DNA from 3 places in the Brevibacillus sp. NRS-1366 genome. Region 3 is predicted to be linked to each of the others. Evidence: riboswitches for the same ligand, from Rfam matches in the RefSeq annotation. Region 3 holds a riboswitch; each other region holds the start of a gene.
What was found. Region 3 has a riboswitch for lysine ahead of ACIFQN_RS23580 (amino acid permease). Riboswitches for the same ligand answer to the same signal wherever they lie in the genome.
Positions count from the first base shown of each region.

Region 1: it holds a riboswitch for lysine, as region 3 does, so the genes downstream of both, ACIFQN_RS20955 (aspartate kinase) here and ACIFQN_RS23580 (amino acid permease) in region 3, are expected to answer to the same signal.
Region 2: it holds a riboswitch for lysine, as region 3 does, so the genes downstream of both, dapD (2,3,4,5-tetrahydropyridine-2,6-dicarboxylate N-acetyltransferase) here and ACIFQN_RS23580 (amino acid permease) in region 3, are expected to answer to the same signal.

Region 1 covers NZ_JBITPN010000023.1:47,265-58,754, reverse strand. Annotated here, with positions in the region: gene ACIFQN_RS21005 (electron transfer flavoprotein subunit beta/FixA family protein) at 1-584, shown strand, start outside; gene ACIFQN_RS21000 (electron transfer flavoprotein subunit alpha/FixB family protein) at 605-1,564, shown strand; gene trxA (thioredoxin) at 1,803-2,120, shown strand; gene ACIFQN_RS20990 (ABC transporter substrate-binding protein) at 2,389-3,573, shown strand; gene ACIFQN_RS20985 (branched-chain amino acid ABC transporter permease) at 3,792-4,658, shown strand; gene ACIFQN_RS20980 (branched-chain amino acid ABC transporter permease) at 4,663-5,634, shown strand; gene ACIFQN_RS20975 (ABC transporter ATP-binding protein) at 5,636-6,397, shown strand; gene ACIFQN_RS20970 (ABC transporter ATP-binding protein) at 6,399-7,112, shown strand; gene ACIFQN_RS20965 (DUF2164 domain-containing protein) at 7,261-7,509, shown strand; gene uvrC (excinuclease ABC subunit UvrC) at 7,551-9,332, shown strand; lysine riboswitch at 9,418-9,605, shown strand; gene ACIFQN_RS20955 (aspartate kinase) at 9,859-11,097, shown strand; gene ACIFQN_RS20950 (DUF2507 domain-containing protein) at 11,151-11,490, opposite strand, start outside.
Region 2 covers NZ_JBITPN010000015.1:9,330-20,819, forward strand. Annotated here, with positions in the region: gene ACIFQN_RS07855 (hypothetical protein) at 1-345, opposite strand, end outside; gene ACIFQN_RS07860 (class I SAM-dependent methyltransferase) at 332-1,120, opposite strand; gene ACIFQN_RS07865 (hypothetical protein) at 1,326-3,356, shown strand; gene ACIFQN_RS07870 (hypothetical protein) at 3,431-3,622, shown strand; gene ACIFQN_RS07875 (EcsC family protein) at 3,652-4,470, shown strand; gene ACIFQN_RS07880 (GNAT family N-acetyltransferase) at 4,450-5,016, opposite strand; gene ACIFQN_RS07885 (flavodoxin) at 5,136-5,588, opposite strand; lysine riboswitch at 5,740-5,926, shown strand; gene dapD (2,3,4,5-tetrahydropyridine-2,6-dicarboxylate N-acetyltransferase) at 6,106-6,816, shown strand; gene ACIFQN_RS07895 (aspartate aminotransferase family protein) at 6,832-8,046, shown strand; gene ACIFQN_RS07900 (N-acetyldiaminopimelate deacetylase) at 8,050-9,183, shown strand; gene ACIFQN_RS07905 (hypothetical protein) at 9,466-10,062, shown strand; gene ACIFQN_RS07910 (DUF4912 domain-containing protein) at 10,301-10,663, shown strand; gene ACIFQN_RS07915 (glycoside hydrolase family 73 protein) at 10,909-11,490, opposite strand, start outside.
Region 3 covers NZ_JBITPN010000028.1:20,647-27,356, reverse strand. Annotated here, with positions in the region: gene ACIFQN_RS23605 (hypothetical protein) at 1-349, shown strand, start outside; gene ACIFQN_RS23600 (alpha/beta fold hydrolase) at 339-1,079, opposite strand; gene ACIFQN_RS23595 (CGNR zinc finger domain-containing protein) at 1,226-1,780, opposite strand; gene ACIFQN_RS23590 (DinB family protein) at 1,951-2,445, shown strand; gene speD (adenosylmethionine decarboxylase) at 2,611-3,960, shown strand; lysine riboswitch at 4,056-4,241, shown strand; gene ACIFQN_RS23580 (amino acid permease) at 4,361-5,809, shown strand; gene ACIFQN_RS23575 (hypothetical protein) at 5,902-6,339, opposite strand; gene cidR (cidABC operon transcriptional activator CidR) at 6,563-6,710, opposite strand, start outside.

The sequences.
Region 1 (11,490 bases), on a different contig from region 3:
CTGACCGTGCTGAGAGTGCACTGCGTACGGCTTTGGCGATGGGTGCAGATAAAGCCGTACTGGTAGACGACGAAGAATTGTTCGGAGACGAATTTACTACGGCCAAAGTACTTGCTGCCGTAGTGAAAAAAATCGGCTTCGATATGATTATCGGCGGTCAAATGGCGGTTGACTCTGGAGCTGGACAAGGCGGACCGCGTCTCGCGGAAGAACTGGGTATCAACCATGTTTCTACCGCAGTGAAGCTGGAAGTGGACGGAACAACTGTACGTGTGGAGCGGGACATTGAAGGGGACCTGGAAGTAGTAGAAACCAGCCTTCCTGTTTTGATCACCGCACAGCAAGGTCTGAACGAACCTCGTTATCCTTCCCTCCCGGGGATTATGAAAGCGAAGAAAAAGCCTCTGGATCGTCTGTCAGCAGATGATTTGGGTCTGTCCGTACAGGAAGTAGCGGCGAAAACGGAGATTGTCGATCAATCCTTGCCTGCACAAAAGCAAGCTGGACGTATTCTCTCTGGCGAGCTGGCAGCTCAAGCGTCGGAACTGGTGCAACTATTGCGCAATGAAGCAAAAGTGATCTAAGCGAGAGGGAGAGGATATCCATGAAAAAAGTACTTGTATTGGCAGAAGTGCGCGACGGACAGCTTCGCAACGTGTCCCTTGAGGCATTGGCAGCAGCACAGGCGCTGGCTGAAGGCGGCGAAATCGTAGCAGGTGTTTTTGGTGCGAACCCTGGGGCGCACGCGGCTGTGCTTGGTCAGTATGGTGCGAGTACGGTTTATACAGCAGATCATCAGGCGCTGGCCCAATACACACCTGATGCCTATACGCATGCGTTGGTTCAATTGATTGAGCTTGCTGCTCCGGATGCTGTGGTCTTGGGACATACCGCAATTGGCCGCGATGTAGCTCCGCGTGTAGCTGCACGACTGGGCTTTGGTCTGGTGTCTGATGTAACGAGCATCGAAGCAGGACCCGTTTTCGTGCGTCCGATCTACGCAGGAAAAGCATTCCAAAAACGTAAATTTGTTGATGGGAAAACTTTTGTTACGATTCGTCCAAACAATATTGCGATCGGTGCGGCTGATGCATCGAGAACGGCTGTCGTGGTTCCCGTAGAGCTGGAAATTAAAGACCTGCGCACGATTGTGAAAGAAGTTGTAAGCAAAACGAGCGGAAAAGTGGATTTGTCCGAAGCGAAGGTAGTCATCTCTGGTGGTCGCGGAGTGAAGAGCGCAGAAGGCTTCCAGCCACTGTATGATCTGGCAGAAGTATTGGGTGCAGCTGTCGGTGCTTCTCGCGGTGCATGCGACGCTGACTACTGCGATTACTCGATGCAAATCGGTCAGACAGGTAAAGTGGTTACACCGGATTTGTACATTGCGTGCGGGATTTCCGGAGCTATTCAGCATTTGGCTGGCATGTCCAGCTCCAAAGTGATCGTGGCGATCAACAAGGACCCGGAAGCGCCGATCTTCCAAGTGGCCGATTACGGTATCGTTGGCGACTTGTTCGAGGTTTTGCCATTGCTTACGGCAGAGTTTAAAAAAGTGTTGGTGTAAGCCTGGTATATTCAGAAGCGAAGCGTCCCTTTTTAGGGGCGCTTTTTTTGCCTCTTACACTTACCCTATGCTTGGTTAGCTTGCCCTGGAATGCGTTGGAAACGATAAGAGAAGAGCGGGCTGGATAGACTAACAGTGAGAAGAAAGTGTTGTGCGCCGTAGTCATTTCGGTTTTGGGATGATATACTGTTTAGCGTATGGAACCTTTTAGTAATTGAATTTGAGGAGGTAACTTTCCATGGCAATTGTTAATGGAACTGACCAAAACTTTTCCCAGGAAGTAGAGCAAGGCGGTACAGTCCTGGTTGATTTCTGGGCTCCATGGTGCGGACCTTGCAAAATGATCGCTCCTGTATTGGAGCAAATTGATGGTGAAGTGGGCTCCCAGCTTAAAATCGTCAAAGTAAACGTGGATGACAACCCGGATTCAGCAGGCCGTTTTGGCGTGATGTCCATTCCTACCCTGATCGTATTCAAAGACGGTCAGCCAGTTGACAAAGTAATCGGCTTCCAACCAAAAGAAGCTCTGATGGCAACTGTAGGTAAACACCTGTAAGGAAAAGGGATTTTGTGCCAGAGAGCGGTATTTGCATGTATGTGCAGATGCCGCTCTTTTCATATGTAAACTAGATTGAATGGTTGGAAAATGATAGCGGTTTCAAATGGGTAATGGCGCCAAATAGGGACCAAAGCCATAAGTAAATTCTGAGCGGTCGTTTGTCAAAAAATTAAGTTTACTTAGAGAAAATTATTTGCGTTTTTATAATACTTTGATTAAACTTCTTGTATTCCATTTATTTAGAAAGAAAAAGGGAGGTTTTACAATGAAGGGGTTTCATTTATTACGATCTTTGGCAACAATCTCTTTAGGTGCCGTTCTTATGGTAGGATGTTCCAGCGGCAATACGAGCGCACCAGCAGCAACTGACGGAGGTGCCAAACAAGAAGCAAGTGCAGGTGGACAAGAGTTCACAGCCAAAATTGGTGTGGTTGGATTTCTGTCTGGATCTGGAGCTGCTTATGGTGAGGCACAAAAAGCAGGTTTGGAGCTGGCTTTGGGCGAGCTAAACGAAGCGAACAAAGGCAAACTCAAGATGGAATTAAAGTTTGAAGATTCTGGCGGAGACAAAGAAGGGGCAATTAATGCTGTAAATAAACTGATTAATCAGGATAATGTTGTAGCAATTATCGGCCCTACCTTATCCGGCGAAATGTTTGCTGCAGGACCTGTAGCGAACGAAGCTGAGACGCCAATCTTTGGAATTTCCAATACATCCGAAGGAATCAACGATATCGGTGAGTACGTGTTCCGTAACTCTCTGCCTGAGTCTATCGCGATTCCAACAGCGATGAAAGCTGCGGTAGAGAAACAAGGCTTTAAAAAGGTTGCGCTCATCTACGCATCAAACGACGATTTCTCCGTGAACGGATACAAAGTGATGAAGGCAACTGCAGAAAAAATGGGTCTGGAAATTACCGGTGAAGCGACATTCTCCAATGGCGATGTTGACTTCTCCGCACAATTGACCAAGCTGAAACAAACAAATCCCGACGCACTTCTGGTTTCCGCACTGTACAAAGAGGGTTCCATGGTTGTAAAAAAAGCGCGTGAATTGGGCATCACTGGCACGATTCTGGGCGGCAATGGCTTCAATAACCCGAAAGTATTTGAAATTGCTGGACCAGCAGCAGAAGGTTTGATTGTAGCAACCCCATTTAGCCCAGAGAAGCAAGATGAAAAGGTACAAGCTTTCGTAAAAGCTTTTGAAGCGAAGTACAACAAGAAGCCTGACCAATTTGCAGCACAAGCCTACGATTCCCTGTACATCATGTCGCAATCTCTGCTCGGAGCGGGCAAGGCTGATCGTGAAGAATTGCGCGGACAACTGGCAGGGCTGAAAGACTTTACAGGCGTATCCGGCAAGCTTTCCTTTGACGAAAAACGCAACCCAATCGGCGATGCAGTAGTCGTTGTTGCAAAAGACGGGAAGTTTGTACCGTTTGAATAGGAGGATTGCCCGGGCTCCCCGGGCTCTTCTTTGCAATAAGGGCACAAGTTTGGCTACTTCTTTTTTTTGAGATTGACCATCTGCTCCGCCAGTTTTGGCGGAGTAAAGTTTTCTCGCTGGATCAGAAAGTACGAGCCCGGGTCTATCGCTTCTTGATCCAGCGAGAACAACTCCAAATGTTCGAACGATTTAAACGACTTTCAGTGAGGTGAGGCAGTTTGTTTTGGCAGCAATTAGTCAATGGCTTAACGGTAGGCAGCACCTATTCCTTAATCGCATTGGGCTATACTCTTATTTTCGGTGTCTTGGGAATCATTAATATGGCTCATGGTCAAATCTTTATTTTCGGTTCACTTGTTGGACTTGTCCTGATGACCAGCCTGAACTTGCCGCTAGGTGTGGCGCTTATTGCGGCAGTTGTCATATCGGCGATTTTGGGACTTGTTCTGGAGTATACAGCGCTTCGACCACTTCGCAAGAAAAATGTTCCCCATCTGGCATCCCTGATTAGTACGATTGGGTTTGCAATTCTGGTAGAAGAAGCGATGCACAAATTGTTTGGTGCGGATTCCCGCGCTTTTCCCCAATCTTTTGGAGATAAGTCGTTTGATTTGGGTATCATTCAAATTCGCAGTGTGGATCTCATTATTTTAGGTATTTCATTAGTTTTGATGTTTGTTTTGCATTTTTGGATTCAGAAAACCAAAATGGGTAAAGCGATCCGTGCAACAGCGGAAAATACGGATACGGCTAACATTTTGGGGATCAATACCAACATGGTCATTGTCGTTACTGTCATGCTGGCGTCTGCTCTGGGGGGTGTCGCAGGTATTCTGATCGGAATGGCTTACTCTGCGCTGATTCCAACGATGGGAATGACGCTCGGATTCAAAGGCTTGGCGGTGCTGATCCTCGGTGGGGTCGGAAGCATTCCCGGTGCGATGGTGTGCGGGGTGCTGCTCGGAATCATTGAGGTGTTTACGGTCGCCTACGGAGATTCTTCCTATCGGGATGCCGTAGCTTTTGGACTGATCATTGTGATTCTGCTCTTGAAACCAGAAGGACTATTTGGACGCAAAGCGTAAGGAGGTGCAAACATTGGATATTCTCAATCCTTATAATCTACAGGTATTAACCTTTATTTTGTTAAATAGCATACTCGCTATCAGTATTTACATTACGCTCTCTACTGGACAGCTTTCCTTGGGGCATGCAGGTTTCATGAGCATTGGCGCTTTTACTGCGAGTATCTTGACCAAGCAAGCGGACATGCCGCTGTTTATTGCCATCATCATCGGGGGGCTGGCAGCGGGGATCATCGCTCTTTTGATTGGGGCTCCTACCCTGAAACTCCACGGTTTGTACCTTGCGATTGCGACCTTAGGCTTTGGTGAGGTCATCCGGGTTATTCTGTTGAATTTGGAGATTACAAACGGTGCACTCGGTCTTACCGGGCTGCAATCGATCGGCAACTACTTGTATGACTTTGAAAAAGCGATTGGCTTAAAGGCTCAGACAGTCGGTGTCTCCGTTATGCAAATGAAAGCACTGTCGACGTTTCTTTTCATGCTGATTTTGTTCGCGGTCATTTTATTCCTGACGCTGCGTCTGAATCGTTCGCGGCTTGGCCGCGCGTTTGAAGCGATCAAAGCGGATGAAACAGCCGCGCGTGCGATGGGGCTGCAGGTGGCTTATTACAAAATGCTCGCTTTTATTATCGGCTCGGTCTTGGCTGGAATGTGTGGCGGGTTGTTTGCTCATATCACGACAACGATCACTCCGGACGATTTTAACTATCACAAGGTTGTAGAGATTTTGTCCTATGCCGTTATCGGCGGCAGCGAAGTCGTATGGGGGCCGCTGTTTGGTGCTCTCGTGCTGACCGCTTTGCCTGAGGTACTGCGCGGCCTTGCCGAATACAAGATGCTCATGTACGGCCTTATCATGGTCGGAGTGATGGCCTTCCGTCCGCACGGCTTGATTGGAACAGACACCTTCCAGAAGTTGCTGCGTCGCCGCAAGGGCAAATCGTCGGGGAATGAAGCGAAGGGGGGACTGTGACGTGTTGCTGGAACTGACTAACGTAGGAAAAAGCTTTGGCGGCATCACCGCCCTGCGCGATGTTTCCTTTTCCGTAGGCGAAGGCGAGATTGTTGGGCTGATCGGACCGAATGGAGCGGGCAAGACGACCATTTTTAATATGGCGACCGGTATTTTCGAGCCGACGACCGGAACATTCTCGTTTGCCGGTCAAACGCTGAACGGGACGCAGCCTAATAAGATTACCGAAATGGGCATCGCTAGAACCTTTCAAAATATTCGCTTGTTTGGCCATATGAATGCACTGGACAATGTCAAAGTGGGCTGCCATTCGCGGATGAAAGCTGGCTTCTGGGCTTCTTTGCTCAAAACTCCTGGACAGCGGGCAGAAGAGAAGGCCGTAACCAAAAAAGCAGAGGAGCTGCTTGAATTCGTTGGGTTGTCTGATGTAGCAGAGGTGCGCTCTGATACGCTTGCCTACGGGCAGCAGCGCAGGCTGGAAATTGCACGTGCGCTCGCTACCGAGCCGAAGCTGTTGCTCCTGGATGAGCCGGCAGCGGGGATGATTGAGAGCGAAACCAAGTCACTTATGGAGCTTGTGCGCAAAATTCGCGATAATGGGACGACCGTCCTCTTGGTTGAGCATGATATGGGACTGGTCATGAATTTGTGCGACAAAGTTGTCTGCATTAACTTTGGGGTAAAAATTGCTGATGGTACGCCGGGAGAGGTACAGAATAATCCAGACGTGATTGAAGCCTACCTCGGCAAGGAGGACGAATAGCATGTTGAGCTTACAAAACCTAACGACCTCCTACGGCCAGATCAAGGCGATCCGGGGGATTTCTCTGGAGGTGCCAGAAGGCAAGATCGTTTCTTTGATCGGGGCAAACGGCGCAGGGAAGACGACCACGATGCGGACGATTGCAGGTCAGCTCAAGCCAGAGGCAGGGACGATTACGTTTCGCGGACAGCGTATTGAGGGCGCAAAGCCGCATCAGATCGTTAAAGCTGGACTTGCACTCGTGCCAGAGGGACGTGCCATTTTAGGCAAAATGACCGTGCTGGAGAACCTGGAAATGGGTGCTTTCCAACGCAATGACGTACAGGGCATCAAGGATGATATGGAAAAAATGATGGCGTGGTTTCCAATTTTAAGGGAACGACTGACGCAATTGGGTGGAACCATGTCTGGTGGTCAACAGCAGATGCTGGCGATTGCTAGAGCGCTGATGTCGCGTCCCAAGCTGCTGCTCCTGGATGAACCGTCCATGGGTCTGGCACCGATTGTCGTTTCAGACATTTTCAAGGTGATCAAAGAGATCAATGCAGAAGGAACTACTGTGCTGATCGTGGAACAAAACGTCAAGCAAGCGCTCAAAATCGCTGATTTCGGCTACGTCCTGGAAGCGGGACAAATCGTGCTGGAGGGGACGGCTGAGTCCCTGTTAAATGATGAGCGGGTAAAAGAAGCATATCTGGGTGGACGCAAGCATTAGGCCTTCTGCTTTTTGAACAGGATTCTTAGGAAAAAACTGTCGCTGGAAACACGAGGCGGCAGTTTTTTTCATCTGTCATTCATGCTACTATGGAGAGTGGAACGTATATTCCTATCACGCAGTTAACGAGGAAGGATGCTTGACGCCCATGCCAGCAAAACTGACGAGAGAACAAACCGAATATCTTGTTCATCAAGTCCAGCGATATTTTCATGAAGAACGATCTGAACAGCTGGGAAATCTGGAAACAGAAGATTTACTTGCCTTTTTTTCCAAAGAGCTAGGTCCCTTCTTTTATAATCAAGGAGTACAAGATAGCCGGAAGCTGCTTACAGAACGCATGAGTTCTCTAGAGGATGAGCTGTACGTGCTGGAAAAGCCAATCAAAACCAAGTGAAGCCAATATTTTAGATAAATAGATGAAGGAGGGGAGCAGCCATGAATAGCTCCTTGAAAGATAAGCTGGCCGTCCTGCCAGAGAAGCCAGGCTGCTACCTGATGAAAAACGCAAGCGGGGAAATTATTTACGTGGGAAAGGCCAAAGTGCTCAAAAACCGCGTCCGCTCTTATTTTACAGGCAGTCATAATGGAAAGACGCAACTCTTGGTCAGTGAAATCGTAGACTTCGAGTACATTGTCGTATCTACTCCGATCGAAGCGCTTATTTTGGAGTGCAACCTGATCAAAAAGCATGATCCGCGCTACAATGTCATGCTCCGCGATGACAAAACCTACCCTTATATCAAAATTACGAATGAAGCCCAGCCGCGTCTGGAAATTACCCGCAAGGTCTTGAAAGACAAGGCACGTTATTTTGGTCCGTATCCGAATGCTGGGGATGCCTCCGAGGTGAAGAAGCTTTTGGATCGCCTCTATCCGCTGCGCAAATGCCGCAATATGCCTAAGCAAGTGTGTCTCTATTACCATTTGGGACAATGCCTCGCCCCCTGTGTGTACGAGGTGACAGCAGAGGAAAACCGCCGATTGGTAGAGGAAATCAGCCGATTCCTCGATGGCGGTCACGAAGAGATGAAGCAGCAGTTGACGGAGAAGATGATGCAAGCTTCAGAGAATATGGAGTTCGAGCGGGCAAAGGAATTCCGCGATCAGATCAAAAGCATCGAAGCGGTGATGGAAAAGCAGAAAATTACGTTTAACGATACGGTAGATCGGGATATTATCGGATTTGCTGTGGAGAAGGGCTGGATGTGCATCCAGATTTTCTATATGCGTCAGGGCAAGATGATTGAGCGCCAGACTACGTCTTTTCCTTATTACGGGGATGAAAGCGAAGACTTTATGTCCTACGTCAGTCAATTCTATTACGACAAACAGAACGCCTTGCCGAAAGAAATTCTGTTGCCCGAAGAAAGTGACACGGAATTGTTAAGTGATTGGTTAGGGGTCAAGGTGCATGCGCCCAAACGCAGCAAGAAGCGTGAACTGGTAAAAATGGCATCGGAAAACGCGCGGATTGCTTTGCAGGAGAAGTTTGCGCTCATGTCTAAAGACGATGCCCGTACCGTCCAGGCCGTGCACAATCTCGGTCACATTCTAGGTATCGGCGTTCCTCATCGCATCGAGGCCTTTGACAACTCCAACATACAAGGTACGGAGCCTGTATCGGCGATGATCGTCTTTACCGATGGCCGACCCGATAAAAAGGAATACCGCAAATTCAAAATCAAAACAGTCGAAGGTCCCGATGATTATGGATCCATGCGAGAGGTCATTCGTCGCCGCTATTCCCGGCTGCTCAAGGAAAACCAGCCGATGCCTGATCTCATCGTCATCGACGGGGGAAAAGGGCAAATCAGTGCAGCGATGGATGTATTGGAAAACGAGCTGGGGCTCTATATTCCGGTCTGTGGTTTGGCAAAAGACGATAAGCACAGGACAGCTCAGCTTATGTACGGAGATCCGCCTGAGCCTGTGAATTTGAAACGAGACAGCTACGAGTTTTATTTGTTGCAGCGTATTCAGGACGAGGTGCACCGGTTTGTTATCACCTTTCACAGGCAATCTCGAACCAAAACGATGCTCTCCTCCCAACTGGATGAGATTCCTGGCATTGGAGAAAAACGGCGCAAGCTCCTGTTTACTCATTTTGGTTCGATGAAGAAAATGCGTGAGGCAACCGTAGAGGATTTCCGCCAGTTAGGAATCGGTGACAAGCTGGCAAAAGAAATTATCGCCCATTTGCGGAAGGTAGATTCGTAATAAATCGTGAAAAACGATTGAACTGTTTGTCAGCCCATGATATAATGCCTTTCAAACAGAATAGTAAGCCTCACTTCCATATATGGAGTGAGGTAGAGGCGCGAAAACCAAAAGTACCACCCTGAGATCGGGTATCTGTGAAGGGTATGGGAAAGGGGAATTCGCCGAAGTGTGGAGGGGAACCCGCTTTTCTCCATGCTGGGTCTGCATTGAATAAATGCAGGACTGTCATCTCGGCAATCACCAGTTGCCAGATGGAGAGCTATCTCACGGTGAGTCCGTGTGAGTCATGATGGTTGATTCTGTCATGCTACATGGACTGGACCGCGTGTATTGGAGGGGAGGAACCGGTATGTCGAAACAATAGGCAGCGGCAGGTACTTATTCCTAGTCGATGCCTTTTTTTAATAGTACGAATTCATGTATACGATAGAGACCATACAGATAAAAATCAGACGAAACCATACAAAAAAAAACAGAAACCATACCTGATAAATCATTGGATATGAAAAGGGAGAGAAGCCGCATGGGGTTGATCGTGCAGAAATACGGAGGCACCTCTGTAGGTACCATTGAGCGAATTTTACGAGTAGCGGATCGAATCATCAACTATAAAGAGGAAGGGCATGATGTGGTCGTGGTCGTCTCGGCGATGGGCAAGTCTACGGATGTATTGGTAGACATGGCTAAGCAGATCACCGCGTACCCATCAGAGCGGGAAATGGATATGCTCTTGACCACGGGGGAACAGGTATCCATCTCGCTTTTGGCAATGGCTTTGCACACAAAAGGCTATGACGCTATTTCCTTGACTGGCTGGCAAGCAGGCGTTACGACGGAAGCGATTCACGGTCGAGCTCGAATCAAGCAGATTGATTCGGAAAGAATCCAAGCCGAACTGAGTCGTGGACGCGTCGTGATCGTAGCAGGCTTCCAGGGAATCAGCGATGAGGGTGAAATTACTACGCTTGGCCGAGGTGGATCGGATACATCTGCGGTCACATTAGCAGCCAGCCTGGGGGCAGAGAAATGCGAGATCTTTACAGACGTGTCAGGCGTATACACAGCTGATCCACGTATGGTCCCGGCAGCAAGCAAGCTGGACACGATCTCCTATGATGAGATGCTTGAGCTAGCGAATCTTGGAGCTGGAGTCTTGCATCCGCGTTCGGTGGAGGCTGCTAAGAAATACAAGGTACGGCTGGTGGTCCGCTCCAGCTTTACTGGTGAAGATGGTACGTACGTTGAGGAGGTTGCCAATATGGAAACAGGAAGAGTAGTAAGTGGAGTCGCGCATGACGAAGATGTAGCAAAGATTACGGTTGTCGGTATGCCTGCCAAGGTAGGAACCCTCTCCCGCCTGTTCAATACTTTGGCTGACAACCAGGTGAACGTGGATATTATTATCCAGAGCTCCTATGATGCCGCGGTAACGAACATTTCTTTTACAGTAGCAGCAGATGATTTGAAAAAGGCGCTGGATACGCTTGGCGCGAATCAGACGGTGCTGGGCTTTGAAAAAGTAGACTTCGAGGAAAACCTGACCAAGGTTTCCATTGTAGGCTCCGGCATGATCAATAATCCAGGAGTTGCAGCTGAAATGTTCCGCGTCCTGGCTGAAAAGGAAATTTCTATTAAAATGGTATCTACTTCTGATATCAAAGTATCATGCGTGATTCCAGCAAGCCTGACAGAGCTGGCAGTTTGCAGTCTCCACACAGCCTATGGCCTGGATGTAGCTGAAACAGCTGTCGTGCACGGCTGAGAAAAATCCCCCTCTCCCCGCAGGTAGAGGGGGCTACTTATGTGAGCGATTGCTCATTTTTGGCTACGTGTGACAATCCGAACATCATCGTTGCTTGCTATTTCTAGCTGGGCTACGATTTCTGTTCCTTTCCACCTCTCCAAGGCCCCGGCGACGATCCCCGATTCTAGAGAAAGCGTTCGAGACAGACGTTCCGGTGACTGGTAGCTATGAATCGTATGCGAGAGTTTATAGGTCGTGCACTCCTCTGTGGCCTCCAGTAGGTCTAATTGCCCGAGACCAAGTCTCATAAACGGCAGAATGATGCCATTTGCCGATTGAATAGGGATTTTCCGACCAATATCTTTGCCTAGCCAGTAGAGAATGGGGCTTTCGCTATTACCGAGCAGGGTG
Region 2 (11,490 bases), on a different contig from region 3:
TACACGATAGGCAATTTCGTGAAAAAAGGGTCGATCAATGGTAAAGATCGGTGAAGGGGAAGCTGCTTCATCTTCATCCGTTATACATGCTGCATATTGCGTGCAGGTGATGACGATGGCGTCTGGATGATTCGCTTGCATCCAGGTTAATTGATCTAGTAATTTGCCGTGTGATTGCTCTGCCGTCATGGTATTCTTTCCTTCCGTTTGCAAAAGAAGGCCAGGATCGACATAATGCACCAATTCAGTCTCCACAAAGGCAAAGGCATCTGTTATCAAGGATATGTTGGAGAAGTGACCATGTAAACAAGCAATCTGGGTCAAGAATGCTTCATTCCTTTCCACAGGTATTCGGGCTTTCCTTTTTGGCAATGATTCGAATTCGCTTGTAATCGACAATCCATTTTCCTTCTTGGAATAGGGTGGGACGCAATAATTCTGTTACATGGAGGCAAACCTCCTCCATTTCGTCAGGAGATAAATCAGTAAAAAAGGGACTGCAAAATGAATCCAGCCAATGACGCAAACCGTAATCGCCATCGGGCATCGTTGTTGGACGGTCAAAGTGAGAGGCTAACACGACGCGAAAGCCTTGCTTTTCTAAAAGGATAGCGTACTCGGCGATGCTTGGAAAGTACCAAGGGATCCGTTCATCAGCGGAGATTCCTTTTTGTTGTAATGCAATGCGAAGTGCATTCACGACTTGGTCGCAGTTGCCTTTACCACCGAATTCGGCAACGAAACGACCTCCAGGAGCCAGCGCAAGCCAAACGGTACGGATGACCTCTTCAGGTTTTTTCATCCAATGCAATGCAGCATTGGAAAAAATGGCATCATAGCTCTCTTCGGTGCGATACGTATGGGCATCTGCAACATGAAAAGGCAAGTGTGGGTACTTTTGCCTTGCGGTGCGAATCATGTCGGCAGAAAAATCAATTCCTGCTACTTTTGCACCTGTTTCAGCTAGTTGGGTAGTCAAATCGCCCGTTCCACAGCCAAGATCCAAAATACGTTCGGAGGAAACAGGCTGTAGCCAATCAACCAATCCTCTGCCATAATGAGAAACGAAGTTCATTTTATCGTCATACAGTTCTGCATTCCATCGTTTGGTTTGACTCATGTCAAATCGCTCCCTTCAATAAATGTTTTACCAGTAAAATGGTTATAAGTCCAATCTATTTCAATGTTGATTTTTATAGATTCTTCCTATAGCGATGAATGAGGAAACAAATTCCTCCCTTCTCATTAAAAGGAGATCTTGCCAATTTTGTCGAATGAAAACGGATGAGTGAGTTTAATAGAGAGAGAAAGTGAGAGGACAATACGTGAAAAAATGGGTTGTATCAGCACTTCTAATGTGTATGGCGATGGGAACCTTGCTATCAGGTGTTACCGTCTCGCCAGCATTAGGGGCAGTGGCTACTTCAGCGATGAAACAGAACAGTCAAGTATCAAAGCCCGCGCAGCAGCCGGTTCACGATATGATTGTATTTAACGGTTATCAGGTGTCGGGTCTGGATGCAAATGGATGGAATTGGGTGAAAAACGATGAGTTCATTTTGCCGCCGGATACACCACTCGATATTGACTTGATACAAACGACATACGGAAGCGGAACCAATCTGAATCGCCACGAGGTTTTGCTCGATAATGTGCCCTTGCCAGCTCTTTCAGGCGAGAAGCGCTTCTCTCAAGCAGCATTGAAGTGGGACGTACCTCGGTTTTCCATACCAGCATCCCAGTTGTCATCTGGATTACATACGTTAACATTTGTAGTGACGGACGCTAAAGCACAGAAAAGCACTGTGCAAGTACGTTTTCAGGTAGGAGCACTAACCAATCTGAACATCTATGAAGGAAACAAAGCGGTGGGAGAATCGATCCCCTCGGGTGGTATTTCAGGTATCTTCGGCATGTTTGGTACCAAGAACTTTACCAGCACGGTATCCGGAACTTGGAAACTGATCAACAAAACAAATGGAAAAGAAATAAAAACGATATCCGATAAAACGTTTACGTCTGGTAATCTCATGCAAGGACAGTATGAGCTCATTTTCACTCCAGACGATGGCAGCTTGCCAGTGTGGACAAATGCGATTCAGGTGGGCACGGTAGATCTGTATATGGGAAGCGATGCAAATGGACAAAAGCTTTCTGATAATCAGAAGATAACAGCTCCAGCAGCCCCCGGTCAAGTGGAGCTGTTCTCGTTGTTCCCCGGCCGCTGGTGGGTGAATGGAACGGGCCAAACGCTATCTGACTCTCAGCATTTTAACGTGGTAATCCCGGAAATGCTTGCTGGTATGACCCTGACAGTCACATTTGAGCCGACACCGGGCAATTCTTCCTCAGGGAGCAAGAGCAGCGCGACGACTGTTCAAATCCAAATTCCCGGGGCTCCCAATGCATGTGAAGCAGCAGATGCTCGAGTTACCATGGATATTCTGACGCAAAAAAATAGAGGCTCCTCCCTGAATGTTGAACGCGAAGATCTTTACTCATCGAATGCGACAATCAAGATTTATCAAGATCCGATTTACAAGATCTGGCTGGCGACTGCAGCGAATCATTTTAAGTATGGAACGGAAATCGACGATGAAGAAGGACCAGGTGTATGGGCTATTGACAATGTGATCGTAGAAGCGTCCAAGCTAAACTGGGACCATACCGCTTTAGATTTGTCTGACTACAAACCGGGACGCTACAAGATCAATTATTATGGCAAGCGGGACCCTAAACAAACATGGTGTGGGTACATCCAAATCATCGAAGATCGACCTCCATCTGCTTCCGCGCCTGTTTGCGATCCAAGTGACTCAGGTGTAGCACCGCCCCAGGCACCGATGCGCTTAGTCACAAAAAAAGGCAAAGAGTACCATGACGGTCAAAATATCGTTGTGGACTCAAGTAAGGATTTGGAAGATTTGCAAGGTCTTAAACTGATGTCCACCTACGTAGAAAAAACGGGAACCAAAAAAATAAAGCTAGACGGCCGCAACTACTACATGCCAAAACTCGTTTGGTCATACGGAGAAAACGCTTTTGGTTCAAGTCAAGCACCGAATACCATGCAGATGACCTCGCAAAATAAAGCAGAAGTATTGTTCGATGGAAAAGTAATTTCCACCATCAAGCCAGGGTCTCGTTACGAGGAAGATGACGAAGGTATTCAGGAGTTGGATGTAAATAAGATCATCGAACGTAACGATTCCAAGCCAGGAGAGTACACGATTCGAATTACCAACACACTGGGCTACACGAACTGCCAAGTGTTTGCCAGCAAGAAGTCTTACAATAAGAAAACAAGCTTTGATGAAAGTGAAGAGATTCTCACCCTGACAATTGATGTAAAATAGGGAGAGGTCGCAAACCCCCGATAGCTTGCGGGGGTTTTTTCTTTGGATGGGGGAAAAAATGGAGGGAAGCGAACTTGACAAAAGAGCAGCAAGCCGTCCTGGAGAAGTTTGGTTTCAAAATGGAAAAGGGTAGAGTGAAACATGACAAACTCGGAATCGTAAGAGAAATAGAGGAATTCTTAGGCTTCACCAATCTCGTGGAACTAGAGGAGTATGTGAAGCAAATTCTTCGCAATCAGTGTCAGATGAAACCAAAAAAATCATAAATACAAGGAGCGGGAAAGGGGCACGGTGGATGGAGTCTAGGGAGTCTTTACTGCAAGCTTTGCGTGAAGTGGAGCGATGGGAAAAGGAACAGAAGGATTTGTGGTTTTGGGAAAAGCTGGGGAGGCTACCGTTTGTCCTCCTGGATAAAATGACGCCAAAGTTTGTGCGGGAAAAGCTTGGAACAGCCGTCGATGAAATGGCTGCCTTCCTTGAAACCGGTGGAACCTATTTAGTGTCGGATGAGGCAGTCTACAGCCGTTTTCGCAGCCGGAAACCAGAACGGAAAGAAGCACTTTTCGGCAAAGAAGATATTGCCAAATTACCGCTCGCTGAGATGAATTCAGTAGCAAACGAGCTTACTGAGTCAAGGGCGGCGTTTGCAACGGTACAAGGTGCCACTACAGGCATTGGCGGCATTTTTACATTAGCCCTGGATATACCACTCTTATTAGGTACATCACTTAAGGTTCTGCAAGAAATGGCGCTTAGCTATGGCTATCGTCCTGAGGAAAAACGAGAGCGTCTCTTTGTAGTCAAGTGCCTCCAATTTGCCTCGTCTGATATAGTGGGAAAAAAGGCGATTTTAGATGAGCTGTCCCGCTTTGACGATCCTGCTACTGAAAAAGATGTCATTGCCCAATTACAGGGCTGGAGAGAAGTAGTCGTGACCTACACCGAGAATTTTGGGTGGAAAAAACTGTTCCAATTGGTGCCAATCGCAGGCATTTTGTTCGGGGCGTATATTAATCGTTCAACCGTTCAGGATGTCGCCCATGCTGGCATGATGCTGTACCAAAAAAGGCGAATCCTGGAGCGGTTGCGTCAATCAGATGGTCACGAGGTTTAATCGCTCTCGGTCTTCGGCAGTAATGGCAAAGATAATATGATCTTCCCATTTGCCGTAAATTTGCAAGTACCGCAGAGACAACCCCTCGTGGCGGAATCCGTTTTTTTCCAACACGCGAATCGAAGCAAGATTACGTGGCATCACTGCTGCCTGTACCCGATGTAGATTGGCATCCGAGAAGGCATATTGCAGAGCCAGATTTACGGCAGATGTGGTATAGCCTTTTCCGTTGCAATCTTTGTCCATAAAGTAGCCGAGTGTTGCATTCTGCCAAGCACCGCGAGCGACATTGGACAAAGCGACACGCCCGATCATTTCATCTTTTTTGGAAAGAAAGACGCCAAAAGCAAAGCCAGTACCAGCCTCGAAGTCTCGCACGGCATCGGCCACCTGTTGCTGTTGACCTTCCAGTGTCAGATGAGAGGCAGGGCGAATCGGCTCAAAAGGGGCTAGAAAGTCTTGGTTGCGCAGCCGAAGCTCTAGCAGCTTGGCTGCATCTTGCAGCTCAAGAGGGCGCAAATAAATCATATCCGTATGTAATGACATCGCACGATCCTCCTTAAGAGATTTGTTCAATCCTTTTTGAACATCCTCTTTAAGTAAATTGGTGGATCGATAGTGTATCATGATCCTCTTCTTTAGAAAAGGCGTAATTAACAAAAAAATTACGAACTAGACACTTCCAAAAGCTCCGCAAAAGAAACACCATATACTTTGCACGTCTCTACTTCTTTGGCGGTAGGGGTAAGCTCGATTTTCAGGCCCTCCAGCGGGGTCTCGGCTCCACGCTCACGGGCTTTCTCCAGAAGAATGTCAACAGCCGCGCCGACATGCTCATAAGCAGAATCGCACGAGCCAAATACGATGACTTTTTTTGCGCTCAGATCAATTTCATTCATTTCTTCATAGAAATCCAGGCATTCGTCTGGGAGCTCCCCATCGCCCCACGTATAAGCCCCGAGCGCGATCCCATCATATAACTCAAGTTCCTTTGCATGGGTATCCATTATTTCTTTTATCACTAGCGCAGCACCAGTAGAGCGGATACCATCTGCGATAGCCTCAGCCATTTCTTGTGTATTTCCAGACATGCTTGCGTAAATAACCAGAATATTCATAAAACGCACCCCTCCAAGTTTAGGAAATGAAAATCATTCTCGTAAACAAAATGATGAAAATGATTCTCATTGTCAATGAAATATTCGTTTTCACAAAGCAGTTGCCACAACGGATTGATTTTGGTAGAGTTAAATGAAATTATCATAGTAAGGTCTAAATAGAGGTGCGCCGAGGAAGAGTACATCTTTTCGATATCCGTAGGGGACGGGAAAAGACGGAAAGGCTAAAGCGCCGAAGCTGCTGCTGTTCCCCTGAATAGCAATGGTTGGGGTGGCTCGTGAATAATGATCATCCTGTCATGAAAGGTGTCAGCCTTTTGTGGAGCGCTATTTACGATTTGCTTGCGGAGTATCGAAAGCAATGAGATAGCGAATGCACTCATTGCTTTTTTTACGTGGAGGAAATTCTACTTTCCAAAAGCGATAAAAATCATTCGCAAATTGCGGAGCTGCTCCGTGAGCAGGCCTTGTGCAGAGGTTCATTTATTTGTTTCTTAATTAAAAGGAGGACTCACCTGTGAACATGATGGATGCTAACGAAATCATTGCGTTTATTCAAAAAAGCGAAAAGAAAACACCAGTAAAGGTATACGTAAAGGGTAATCTGGAAGGGATCGACTTCGGAGCAAATGCAAAGGCATTTATTACTGGAGGAACAGGTGTCGTATTTGGCGAGTGGAAAGAAATCGAGCCTGTACTCGCGCAGCATGCTGAAAAGATCGAAGACTATGTGGTAGAAAACGACCGCCGCAATTCTGCCATTCCGCTTTTGGACACCAAGGGTATCCAAGCTCGTATTGAGCCAGGTGCAATCATTCGCGACCAAGTAACGATTGGGAACAACGCTGTTATTATGATGGGTGCTTCGATTAATATCGGTGCAGTTATCGGCGAAGGTACGATGATTGATATGAATGTAGTAGTTGGCGGACGCGGAACGATTGGCAAAAACTGCCACATCGGCGCGGGTTCCGTCATTGCCGGTGTTATCGAACCACCATCCGCACAGCCTGTTGTGATCGAGGATGATGTAGTGATTGGTGCCAACGCTGTCGTTCTCGAAGGTGTTCGTGTAGGAAAAGGTTCTGTTGTAGCAGCAGGTGCCGTAGTAATCGAAGACGTACCGCCTTATGTAGTAGTTGCAGGTACGCCGGCGCGTGTTATCAAGCAAATCGACGACAAGACTCGCTCCAAGACAGAAATCAAACAGGAACTACGTCAGCTCTAAAGGGAGAGTGTGGTCATGGATTGGCGTTCGCTTGATGAACAATATATCGTCTCCACGTACAAACGTTTGCCAATTGCTATCGTCAAAGGAGAAGGCAACTACCTGTACGATACAGATGGCAAAAAGTATCTGGATTTGTTTACTGGACTCGCCGTGAATGTGCTTGGTCATTCTCATCCACGTATTCTAAAGGCCCTTCGTGAGCAAGGGGAACAGTTTTTGCACATTTCGAATGTCTTTCTCAATCAGCCTGCCATTCGTCTTGCGCAGCGTCTGGTCGAGCATACGATCCCCGGCAAGGTGTTTTTTACCAACTCCGGGGCCGAGGCGACAGAAGCTGCGATCAAACTGATCCACAAGTGGACAAAAACCGAGGGAGCGGGACGCGAGGGAATTGTTGTCCTTCGTAACAGCTTTCACGGTCGGACACTGGGGGCTGTTCGTTTGACCAGACAAGCACATGTCTATCAAGATTTCCCGCAGCCCGCTTTTTCTGTCTTTGAGCTGGATGCAGAGGATACGGCTGGACTGCGGGCTCTTTGCCAGAAGGTAAAGCCAGCTGCTGTATTGATGGAGCCTGTGCTTGGATCTGGCGGTGTGCTTCCACTTTCGGAGACTTTCCTGCAAGATGTATCAGCGATCTGCCAGGAAGAAGGCATGCTGTTTGCCATGGACGAGATCCAGACAGGTATGGGACGTACGGGGAAGCTTTTTGCTTATCAGCATACTGACGTGACGCCTGACCTGATTTTGTTTGCAAAAGGGGTAGGCGGAGGTTTACCGCTTGGTGGCGTAATTGCCGGGCCAAAACTCATGAATCAGTTTAAACCGGGCGATCACGGAACGACCTTTGCTCCCTCACCGCTTTCCGCCGCATTGGGGAATGCCGTTATGGATGAGCTCTTAGACCCTGCATTTGCGGCAAGTGTTGATGAAGTGATCGACTACCTCTGGAATGAGCTGGAGGGGCTTCGGAAGCGTCTTGGTGAGCAGTTGCAAGAACTGCGCGGCAAAGGCATGATGGTCGGGATTCCACTTAGTGTAACGCCAGAAGAGGCAAGTCATTTACAGCAACAGTTGCTCGAAGAAGGTGTTCTCGTCGACGTGACACAAAAGACGATCGTTCGGCTGCTGCCGCCGCTGACCCTTACGAAAGCAGATGTCGATCGTTTTCTGGACGTTTTTACTCGTCATCTAACTGCTCTCTCTGGTATTCGGGAGGAGGCGTAAGGGATGGAGACTTTCACATTTACTCAGATACGCCGTGACTTGCATCAAATTCCGGAGCCAGGCTTTCAAGAAGTAAAGACGCAAAAGTATGTACTCGATTATCTGGAGTCGCTCCCACAAGAGCGTCTTTCGATAAAGCTTTGGCGTACGGGTATTCTCGTCAGGATTGCAGGTACCGCTCCCAAACGAACGATTGCCTGGCGGACCGATATGGATGGATTGCCGATCGTAGAAGAGACCTCTTATCCGTTCCGATCACTTCATGAAGGCTACATGCATGCCTGTGGTCACGATATGCATATGGCAATTGCACTTGGACTTTTAACGCATTTTGTCCATACTCCGATTGCTGATGACCTGTTGTTTCTTTTTCAACCAGCAGAAGAAGGTCCAGGTGGTGCTGAGCCAATGATGGGGAGCGAGGAATTCGCCCTCTGGCGACCAGACTACATTTTTGCTCTCCACATCGCGCCGGAATATCCGGTTGGACACATTGCTACGAAACCAGGGATTTTATTTGCCAACACATCGGAATTATTTATTGATTTGGTCGGAAAAGGTGGTCATGCTGCTTTTCCGCACAAGTCCAACGATATGGTGGTTGCTGGCAGTCATTTGGTGACACAGCTCCAATCGGTTGTCGCCCGCAATATTGATCCACTCGATTCTGCTGTGATTACAGTCGGCAAGATCGAAGGCGGAACGAAGCAAAACATCATTGCAGAAAAAGCGCGGCTGGAAGGAACGATTCGGACTTTTTCCATGGAATCGATGGCACTTGTCAAAAGTCGCATTGAAGCCTTGGTAAAAGGCGTGGAAGCAGGCTTCGAATGCTTTGCAACGATTGATTACGGTTGCGGGTACTGCCAGGTGTATAACAATGAGGAACTGACAAAGGACTTCATGGATTGGGTGCAAAAAGAGTGCGAGGATGTTACCCTCATTCATTGCAAGGAAGCGATGACAGGTGAAGACTTCGGCTACTTTTTGAAAGAGATCCCCGGGCTATTATTTTGGCTGGGGGTTCATACTCCGTACGGTTTGCACCACTCCAAGATCGAGCCGAGTGAAGAAGCAATTGCGGTCGCTATTCGACTGGTCTCCCGTTATTTCACCTGGTTTTCTGAGCAGTCATAATTCGAATACTGATGGGCAAGAGCGGCTTTGTAAGGAGCTGCTCTTTTTTTTGTTGCAACTATGTCATTAAGCTGCGGACGAGTCAAGGGTAGTAAGTAGTTATTAACAACTGTTGTGAATAAGTCTTTCTTCCTGGTAATGAAGCACTTGTGGATAGTGTGGATATTGTTGAAAAAACTTACGGCTGGACCACAACTATTTGCTTGTTTAGGCGTATAAAGTAGAGAGAAGAAAATTCGGAATAACAAGCGCTGCAGCGCAAACATACAGGAGGATTATGACATGAAAAAAGCATGGTTGTCGGCCTTGTTGGCGTTGACTGTAGCAGGTGTGGGAACGGCCACCGCCTTGGGGGAAGGTGCAATGCACGTTTTTCTGAGTGGAGAACGGGTGGGAAGCAACATGCCTCTCTCAAACGCAGAATCGGTGGAAGAGCTGGTCAACAAGCTGGGTGGCTTTGTTGAATATGATCAACAATCGGGCAAAATGGACATCGTCAAACCCAATGTGAATCTGTTGATTGTCGAAGGCATTCAGCAGACACGAAATAAAAACGTGGTATTTAGCAATCCGGTTAAAGGATATAGCGATAAAAACGTTCCGCGAACTTTCAACGTCTTTGTCGAAGTGGATGATGCTCCCGTAGCCAAGGATCTGAGAATGCAGCTAGTATTGATTGCACCAGATGGCAAGGAAGTCGACAAAGGGAAGGAATGGAAATACTCCACACAAAATGCCAATAGCTTTTACTTCTCTGAGCCATTCGTTTCCACAAAGCTGGAAAGCTATGGCACATACAAGATTCAAGTCCAAATGAAGTCTGACAAGTTCAAATCGTACGTGGTTGTTGGAGAAAACTCATTTACAGTTGGGCGGTAAAAAAACCACTATCGAAGCTTGCTCACCGAGGAGCGACCGCGTTTTAGCGGAAGGTTTTTATGCGTACCGGAAAGTTTAAACAAGGATGTTTTATACTGTGAGGCACTAAACATTCCTATACGTAAAAATATAGGCTTGGATGCGTTTCCACATAGCTCGTTCCCATGGTATAATAGATGGAAAAGCCAATATATTATGGTTACAGCAAGTACATGAAAGAAAGGAACGATGGGAGCGAATGGAGACAAATCCCCCGCGGTCATCCACAGACGTAGAAGGCCCGAGTATATGCATTGCTTGGAAAGATGAACAATCCATCCAGGCAGAGTGGAACATGACGAAGGAGTTCGAGCAGGAGGTAGAGAAAAAGTTTGCTATCCCGTTTGCCGAGCTGCCATTTGTCCTACGCCTTTTCGATGTGACTGACCGCAAAGAGATCCGCGATGATGGCTCTGACCTTTACACTGATTTTGATATCAACCACCGTTCTTCCGAGTGGATATTGTACGGAGTGACGCAAGGACTGGAATATTGCGTAGATCTGGGCATTCGGATGGTGGACGGAAGGTTTTATTCGCTATCGAGATCTCAAATGATTTGATCAACGTGCTCATGTTAATCGGCTTCGATTCGAGGAAGCTGCTTCTTCTTGACCGATAATTGTCTATGTATCTCAGAAGGTTTAAGCTATGGCCTCGTCTACCCTTAAGCGTTTTTCCATGAAAAAGAAAGACTCTCCACTGGAGGGTCTTTCTCTGTATCCTGCACATCATCTCACCTGATATTCCGTAATAGTATCATCATCTCGTGTACCTTGCCAGAACGGGATTATGGGTTGTTACATCGTTATGGGGCTTGACGTTGTTTGTCTAGCAAGCGGAGTGCGACGGCAAGCACGGCCCAGACGGGCATGGGTTCATCCAGCTTGCTTAGCCATTCGGGTGAGGTTATGAGCCCCTCTTTCAATGCCCGTTTGCCCAGATCCAGTTTCCATGCTGGATAGAAAGAGGGCTCTTCCGTTGTGAATTGATCGTACTGCGTCAAGTTGTAGGTGTCGATGAGGCGAGTCAGCTTTGTCGCGTACTCTGGGTCGGTGGCGTACCCGGCTTTCGAGAGGGCCTGTGCGGCTTCATAGGGAGTTGCAGCAGTAACGACTCTTTTGTAGGCTGGCTTTAACAGGAATTGGGCGTGATCGTCGATGGATTGCTGATAGTTGTAGTACGCTTTGAATTCCGATGTCCGCGGTACGACCTGTCCTTGCTCTACTTCGTTGCTTACTATCTTGACAGAACCAGCCACTCCGGCTCCCTTGATCCCAAATAGATTGTAGGAGGAACGACCTGTTGCCGGGTCTACAGGTACTTTTTTTCCCCAGCCGGATTCCAGAATGGCTTGGGCGATTGTAACCGACGGAAACAGGTGATATGT
Region 3 (6,710 bases):
CCTGGCATTGGAGAATGACGAGGAGCTGTCGCTGTATCCTTCCATTCAGGTTGCCAGCTATCATGCAGCCAATTTCGCCCTTATTATGCGAGATGCGGGATTGAGCGGACTCGGAATCTTGCCTGGAAACACCTTGCTGATTTCCACCTTTTCCATGGAGCCGATCAAGGACAGACCTGTTCTGATTAGACAGGAAGGACAATTCCTTGTACGTATTGCAACCGAAGTCAATCCGGTTGAATGTTTGTTTACCACGACCCGGGAAACGGACGATCCGCTCGTCCTTCCCTCTGAGAACATCCGTATTGTCGGAGTGGTCAGTGGCATCCTCTCTGATCTTAACGCATGACTTCCTTGGCTATCCAATCTTTTAGGGCCGCTGCTGTCTGCTGCCACTGCTCCTGCGGGGTAATGGCAGCTGGCTGATCTCCGCTCTGTTGGCCATAACTGCCGAATTGGGCGTGATTGCCTCCTTCAATGGACATGTATTTCGTATCGTCAGGCAAATACTTTTTTCCCGCCTCGAATTTCTCCCGATTGACCACGCCATCACGCGATCCTAAAAGCGAAAGGACAGGAATTCCTGCTTCTTTCAAGCGTCCTGGTTTATCCGGATAAGCCCCCAGCAAATACACGCCGCGAATCCGGTCCGTATGATCAGATGCGTACCGAGCTGCCATAGCTCCTCCAAGGGAATGCCCTCCGATCACAAAAGGCTGCTTGGGATATGCCTTTAATACCTGATTGGCCCGTTCCATGTCACTTACTGCCAAATTAAGCGGCATCCGAGCGATGAAAACGCGATAGCCAGAACCCGCCAAGGATCTGGCGAGTGGAGCGTAGCTTTCCGGTTTCACCAGAGATCCAGGATAAAAAATCACGCCCGGATCGTGTGTTTCCCCCCCTTCAAAGGCAATCCAGTCTCCCGTATCTATGACGGTGATCCCTTCACCTCCCTGCATGGCTACAACTGCCGCCTGATCAGGCTGATACGGACGCAGGTACCATATCGCTGTACAAGCTGCAAGCAGTACAACCAAGACAAGCGCCTGAAACCATCGCTTCCGATATCGACTCATCTGTCACCACCATCCCGTTCCCTTCTATCTGCTTCTTATTATGTCTATATTTTCTTTTGCATGTGCGTCTTTTGCATGAAATCCATTTTTTGTATGACACTGCTCTTGGATCTTCAAGCAATAAAAGGGCGAAACGCCTTTGCGCTTCACCCTTTTTCTTTTTGCCGCTCGCGGAATCGGCGTACTTTCATCAGATTGCCGCACATTTTGTCATCGCACCAACGGCGTACCCGGTTACGGCTCTCATCAAAAAAGACCCATTTGCAATCGTCATTGTCGCAAAGTTTGATCCTTTGCACATCCTGACTCGTCAAAAGCTCGGCAAAAGAGCTTGCGATCCGCGCCATGACATATGGCCACCCCTCTACTGAGCTCACTTGATCTAGCCTGTAGTCCGCTCCTTCTCCCTTGCTTACTTTCATATGCACAGGGGCAAGAGCCAACGCCCTGTTCAACGTATCCAGGTTTTCTGCTTTTACAGCTTCTCCTTGGACTACCGCTTCCACCATGCTCCGCATCTGTTCCCGAAGCTGCAACAGGGACGTGCCGACTTCCTCAGCCGCGGGAACAGGCGCAGTCAATCCCCATTTCTGTAAAAATGATTCTAGCCATTCCTGTTTTTCCAGCCGGTTTTCCCGTCTTCCCGATCCACGCCAATCGCGCCAATCACTATTTAAAAAATCAATGCACAGCCATTCCACTGTGTGATCCCCCAATCTGAACGAAACGCATTAGTCCCTCTTGTTTTCTATACCCAGTATATGGTATTGTTTTATTGTAACCACCAAAATCATTTTGGATAGTTACAAACCTTATTCTTAGAGTCATTATACTGTTTCCCTAAACTGTTTCACAGACGAGGAGGATGGACATGAATCGGATGGAATTGTTATTGCATGAATGGGAATGCACCTATGACAAGGAAGATTGGTATCCGCCATTGAAGGATGCCCTCGCTGGCCTTACTGCAGCACAGGCCAGCTGGCGTCCCGATGGCTTGGCAGCGAACACGATCTGGGAAAATGTCAGTCATCTTTTATACTTCAAGGAACGGCTTTTGCATCGTTTACTGGGTACTGATTTTCCTCTTTCCGCTGAGTCCAACGATGACACTTTTACGCCCTCTGGTGGTCCTGAAGATGAGAACGCATGGCAAGCCACGGTCGACCGGATGAAAAATGTCCACCGGCAGATTCACGAAAAGCTGACCCTACTTAGCGAAGAAGCCTTCGACCAGCCGCTGCCCTCCACCCCTTTAGGACAAAGCGTGATGAGCATTGTCCTACATGATGCTTTTCACACAGGACAAATCGTGCAAATTCGCAAGCTGCAAGGCTCGTGGCCCGAAAGACGCTCTTTTCTGTAAACCATTACTGTCTTTGTACTACTGTAGCTATTGGCGGCGAAGTACAACCTATTTCTTGCTCTCCTGTGTCAATCGTACAAACCTTTATCGAGTCATAACCGTATCCTAATTGTACACAAGGATAAAGGAGTTGTTCGCTTTGAGCAAATGGGTTGGGGATGTACATTGAAAGAAGTAAAAGGGCGCCATATAGTAGTAGATGCCTACGATTGTGATCCTCTTTTATTAGATGATCTCGTTCATTTGGAGAAGCTGCTCAGTCAAATTGTCTCATCTCTTGGCATGCAGATTCTAGCAACCAACTTCCATCGTTTTGAACCTCAAGGAGTAACCGGAATTGTTCTTCTCTCCACATCGCATCTTTCGATTCACACGTGGCCTGAGTATTCCTATGTCGCCTTTGATTTGTTTACTTGTGGCGACGATGATCCAGCTACGGAAATAGAAACACTTTTACGTGGACTTTCATCAGAAAGAGCGATTATATACGGGCTGGATCGCTCCATCAGTAACGACGACGGTGACCCTGCCATCTGGGCTATGCTTTCCGAGATTGAATCGTCAAGCGATTCAGACAGCACCGAAGAGTACTCTCTTTCCAGCGTAGCGCTTGAAATGGATTCAGCTTCAAACCGGGGTGACATCTATGACCAGATAGAGCGTAATGAAATGCTGTCTGGCAAACATAACATGCTGTTCAAAGGAACCAGCCAATATCAGCAGATCGAACTGATACAGGCTACAGATATACGCATGTACCTGGATGGGCAGTTGCAGTTCAGTTCAATAGATGAAAGAGTTTATCACGAAGCACTTGTCCATCCTGCTTTCGCTTTTGCTCCTTCCCATGAACGAGTGCTCATCGTCGGTGGCGGTGACGGACTGGCCGTTCGGGAAGTTCTGAAGTACGCGGATGTGAAGCATATTGATCTCGTCGATCTGGATTCGATGGTGTTGGATGTTGCCAAGCTCGTGCCCGAAGTCGTCTCTTTGAATGGGGCTTCGCTCCACGATCCGCGTGTGCATATTCATCCCCAGGACGCTGTCCAGTATTTAGACGCGCAGCATGCTCCCTACCAAATCATCATCGTGGATTTTCCTGACCCAGCCGATGAAGTGATTTGTACGCTCTACACCAAAGAGTTCTTTCAAAGCCTTGCGCAAAATCTGTCCGGTGACGGTGTCTTGGTTTGCCAATCCTTTTCACCGGAAGTTGCGCCAACGGTTTATTGGAGTATTGGGCTCACATTAAACAGTGCAGGATTGGATACGCAATCGTACCACTGTCTCGTTCCCTCCTTTGGAGATTGGGGATTTCATCTTGCGGGACACAAACCACTGGCCCAAATGACGGATACCATTCCCGTACAGACCCGTACCCTTCCAAAAGATCTGGCTACCATGTTTACTTTCAAACAGGGTATACTCGAGAAACGAGCCGATGCAATCGAAAATACAATGGAGAATCTGGTTTTGCATGAATTTTATCAACAAGAAGCGGTAAGCGGCAGCTAAAAAGGGACTGACTATATTCACCATTGCTTAATGTCGCACAATCCTATATAGTTTATAAATAAATCAATTTCATACATGTTATCCTCATCTTTCACGGTGAGGATAGAGGTCGCGGCTTTTATATGCTCCTGTACGAGATTCAGAAGAAATCAATGACTACTGGAAAAGGAAAATCCGCCGAAGTTCATAGCGTATCTCTGTACGCGTGGGCTGGGGCTGTACCCGAAAGGGGCAGAACTGTCACGTTTGCTTGCCGGCAAATGTGGTGTGCTATCTTCAGTGAAGGCTTGGTGGGGATTTGATGATACCGCTTCTATGCCTCTTTTTGGCTATAGGCGGTTTTTTCGTTTCCGACCTTCCTTCCGTTAAACCATTTTGAGAAAGGTCGTGCAAGAAAGGTATGTCACAAAATCAATTGCAACGAGGTCTAAAAGCCCGTCATCTGACCATGATCGCCATTGGCGGTTCGATCGGTACGGGATTGTTCCTTGCGAGTGGCGGCTCCATTCACTCTGCCGGACCCGGTGGAGCCTTGGTCGCCTATATCGCCATTAGTATCATGGTTTACTTCCTGATGACCAGCTTGGGAGAAATGGCAGCATTCATGCCTGTCTCCGGTTCGTTCTCTACTTATGCAACCAGATTCGTCGATCCTTCCCTGGGCTTTGCCCTTGGCTGGAATTACTGGTACAACTGGGCGATTACCATTGCCGTCGAGCTGTCAGCGGCTGCCCTTATTATGAAATACTGGTTCCCAAATACTCCCTCGATCATGTGGAGTGCTTTATTCCTCGTCCTTATGTTTAGTCTTAATCTCTTATCTGTCAAAAGCTATGGAGAATCGGAATATTGGTTTGCTTTGATTAAAGTCGTGACAGTTATCGTCTTTATCATCATTGGTGTTCTGATGATTTTTGGGATCATGGGCAAAGAATCGGTAGGTTTCCAGAACTTTACCAAAGGCGACGCACCATTTAACGGCGGTTTCATGGCACTCTTGGGTGTCTTTATGATTGCAGGGTTCTCCTTCCAAGGAACTGAGCTCGTTGGTGTAGCTGCCGGCGAAAGTGAAAACCCCACTAAAAATATTCCAACGGCGATTCGCCAAATTTTTTGGCGCATTTTGCTCTTTTATATTTTCGCGATTCTCATCATTGGCCTGCTGGTTCCGTACGACAATCCAAACTTAATCAGCGGCGACATTACAGACATTGCCATCAGTCCATTTACCATCGTTTTTGAAAAAGCTGGATTTGCCTTTGCTGCATCGGTGATGAATGCTGTCATTCTCACCTCTGTTCTATCAGCAGGCAACTCTGGAATGTACGCTTCCACCCGTATGCTCTGGGTACTGGCAAAGGAAGGAAAAGCTCCAAAATGGTTTGCCAAAGTCACACGTAACGGTGTACCGATCAACTCTTTGATCCTGACCGCTCTGATCGGGGCGCTTGCCTTTTTGTCCTCTTTGTTTGGAGAAGGAGAGGTTTACATCTGGCTGTTAAACGCATCTGGGATGTCAGGCTTCATCGCTTGGCTTGGTATCGCTATTAGCCATTACCGCTTCCGCAAAGCTTTCCTCGCGCAAGGACGCGACCTGCGAGAGCTGCCATATCGGGCAAAGTGGTTCCCGTTTGGACCGATTTTCGCTTTTATCATTTGCTGTATCGTTATTCTTGGACAAAATTACTCTGCTTTTACCGGAGACGGCATCGACTGGAATGGATTGATGGTCTCGTACATTGGCCTGCCACTCTTCTTGATCGTCTGGCTCGTTTATAAATACACGAAAAAGAGCAAGCTGGTGCCGCTTGATAAAGTTGATTTCAGCATGGATGAAAATACTCTTTAAGTGTAAATACCCCCTAGAGATTTATTGAACACATCTCTAGGGGGTTTCCTATTTTACTTTGAAGCTATTATCTCAATAATTGTGTGACCGTATTAAGGAATCGTAATACTCAACGTGTATGGTACATAGTCATCGGTAGCGTTACCGTCGATCACAATATAATACGATATTCCCCTTTGAAATGAGAAAGAGAGTGATTCTGTGCTCGTGCTAGTTCTAGAAATGATTTGACCCGAAGAATTTCGGATTTTGAAATGGAATTTACTAGGCAGAGAAGAAGGATTATTGAACTTGATCGTGGCCTGATATGTTTTATCGGGAGTTACTGTGAAATAATCCCAATTTTCTTCGATTTCAATCGGCTCCAATACACCTCTCAGAAGAGTTTCCCCCGTAGTGAGGCTGAAAGGATCAGCCTTAGCTATAGAATTGTTTGGCTCTGATTCGTAATAAGTAGTGGCAGCAAAAGCGCTTGTGGTAATGCTGAAAACTAAAGCAAGGCTAGTAAGTCCTAGTGCAATTTTTTTCACATCTATTACCTCCTATTTTTTGGTACAACCTATTTTTACCATAAATACAATTATAAGTAAATGAATTTTCTGTACATTATTTCCATTCTTTTATTTTGATAGTTCAGACGTTTTCCCTTCTCCTGAACAAAATGCACCCCGTTCGCGTCATCGGCTTTTCCGATGTTTCCTACGGGGTGCTCTCCAGACCATATTTTTAGTTATCCTTCTGTCTGTTCATGCCCTAAGGAAGCATGCCTTGAGTAAAACGAATCCATTCCCGCGTGGCATAAGAGAGATAGGCATTCTTCCTCCAGATCATCGCCAAATGCCACTTAATCTGCGGGTTCACCAGCGACATGACATGGAAACGCTTGGGGTCCAGCTCGCTG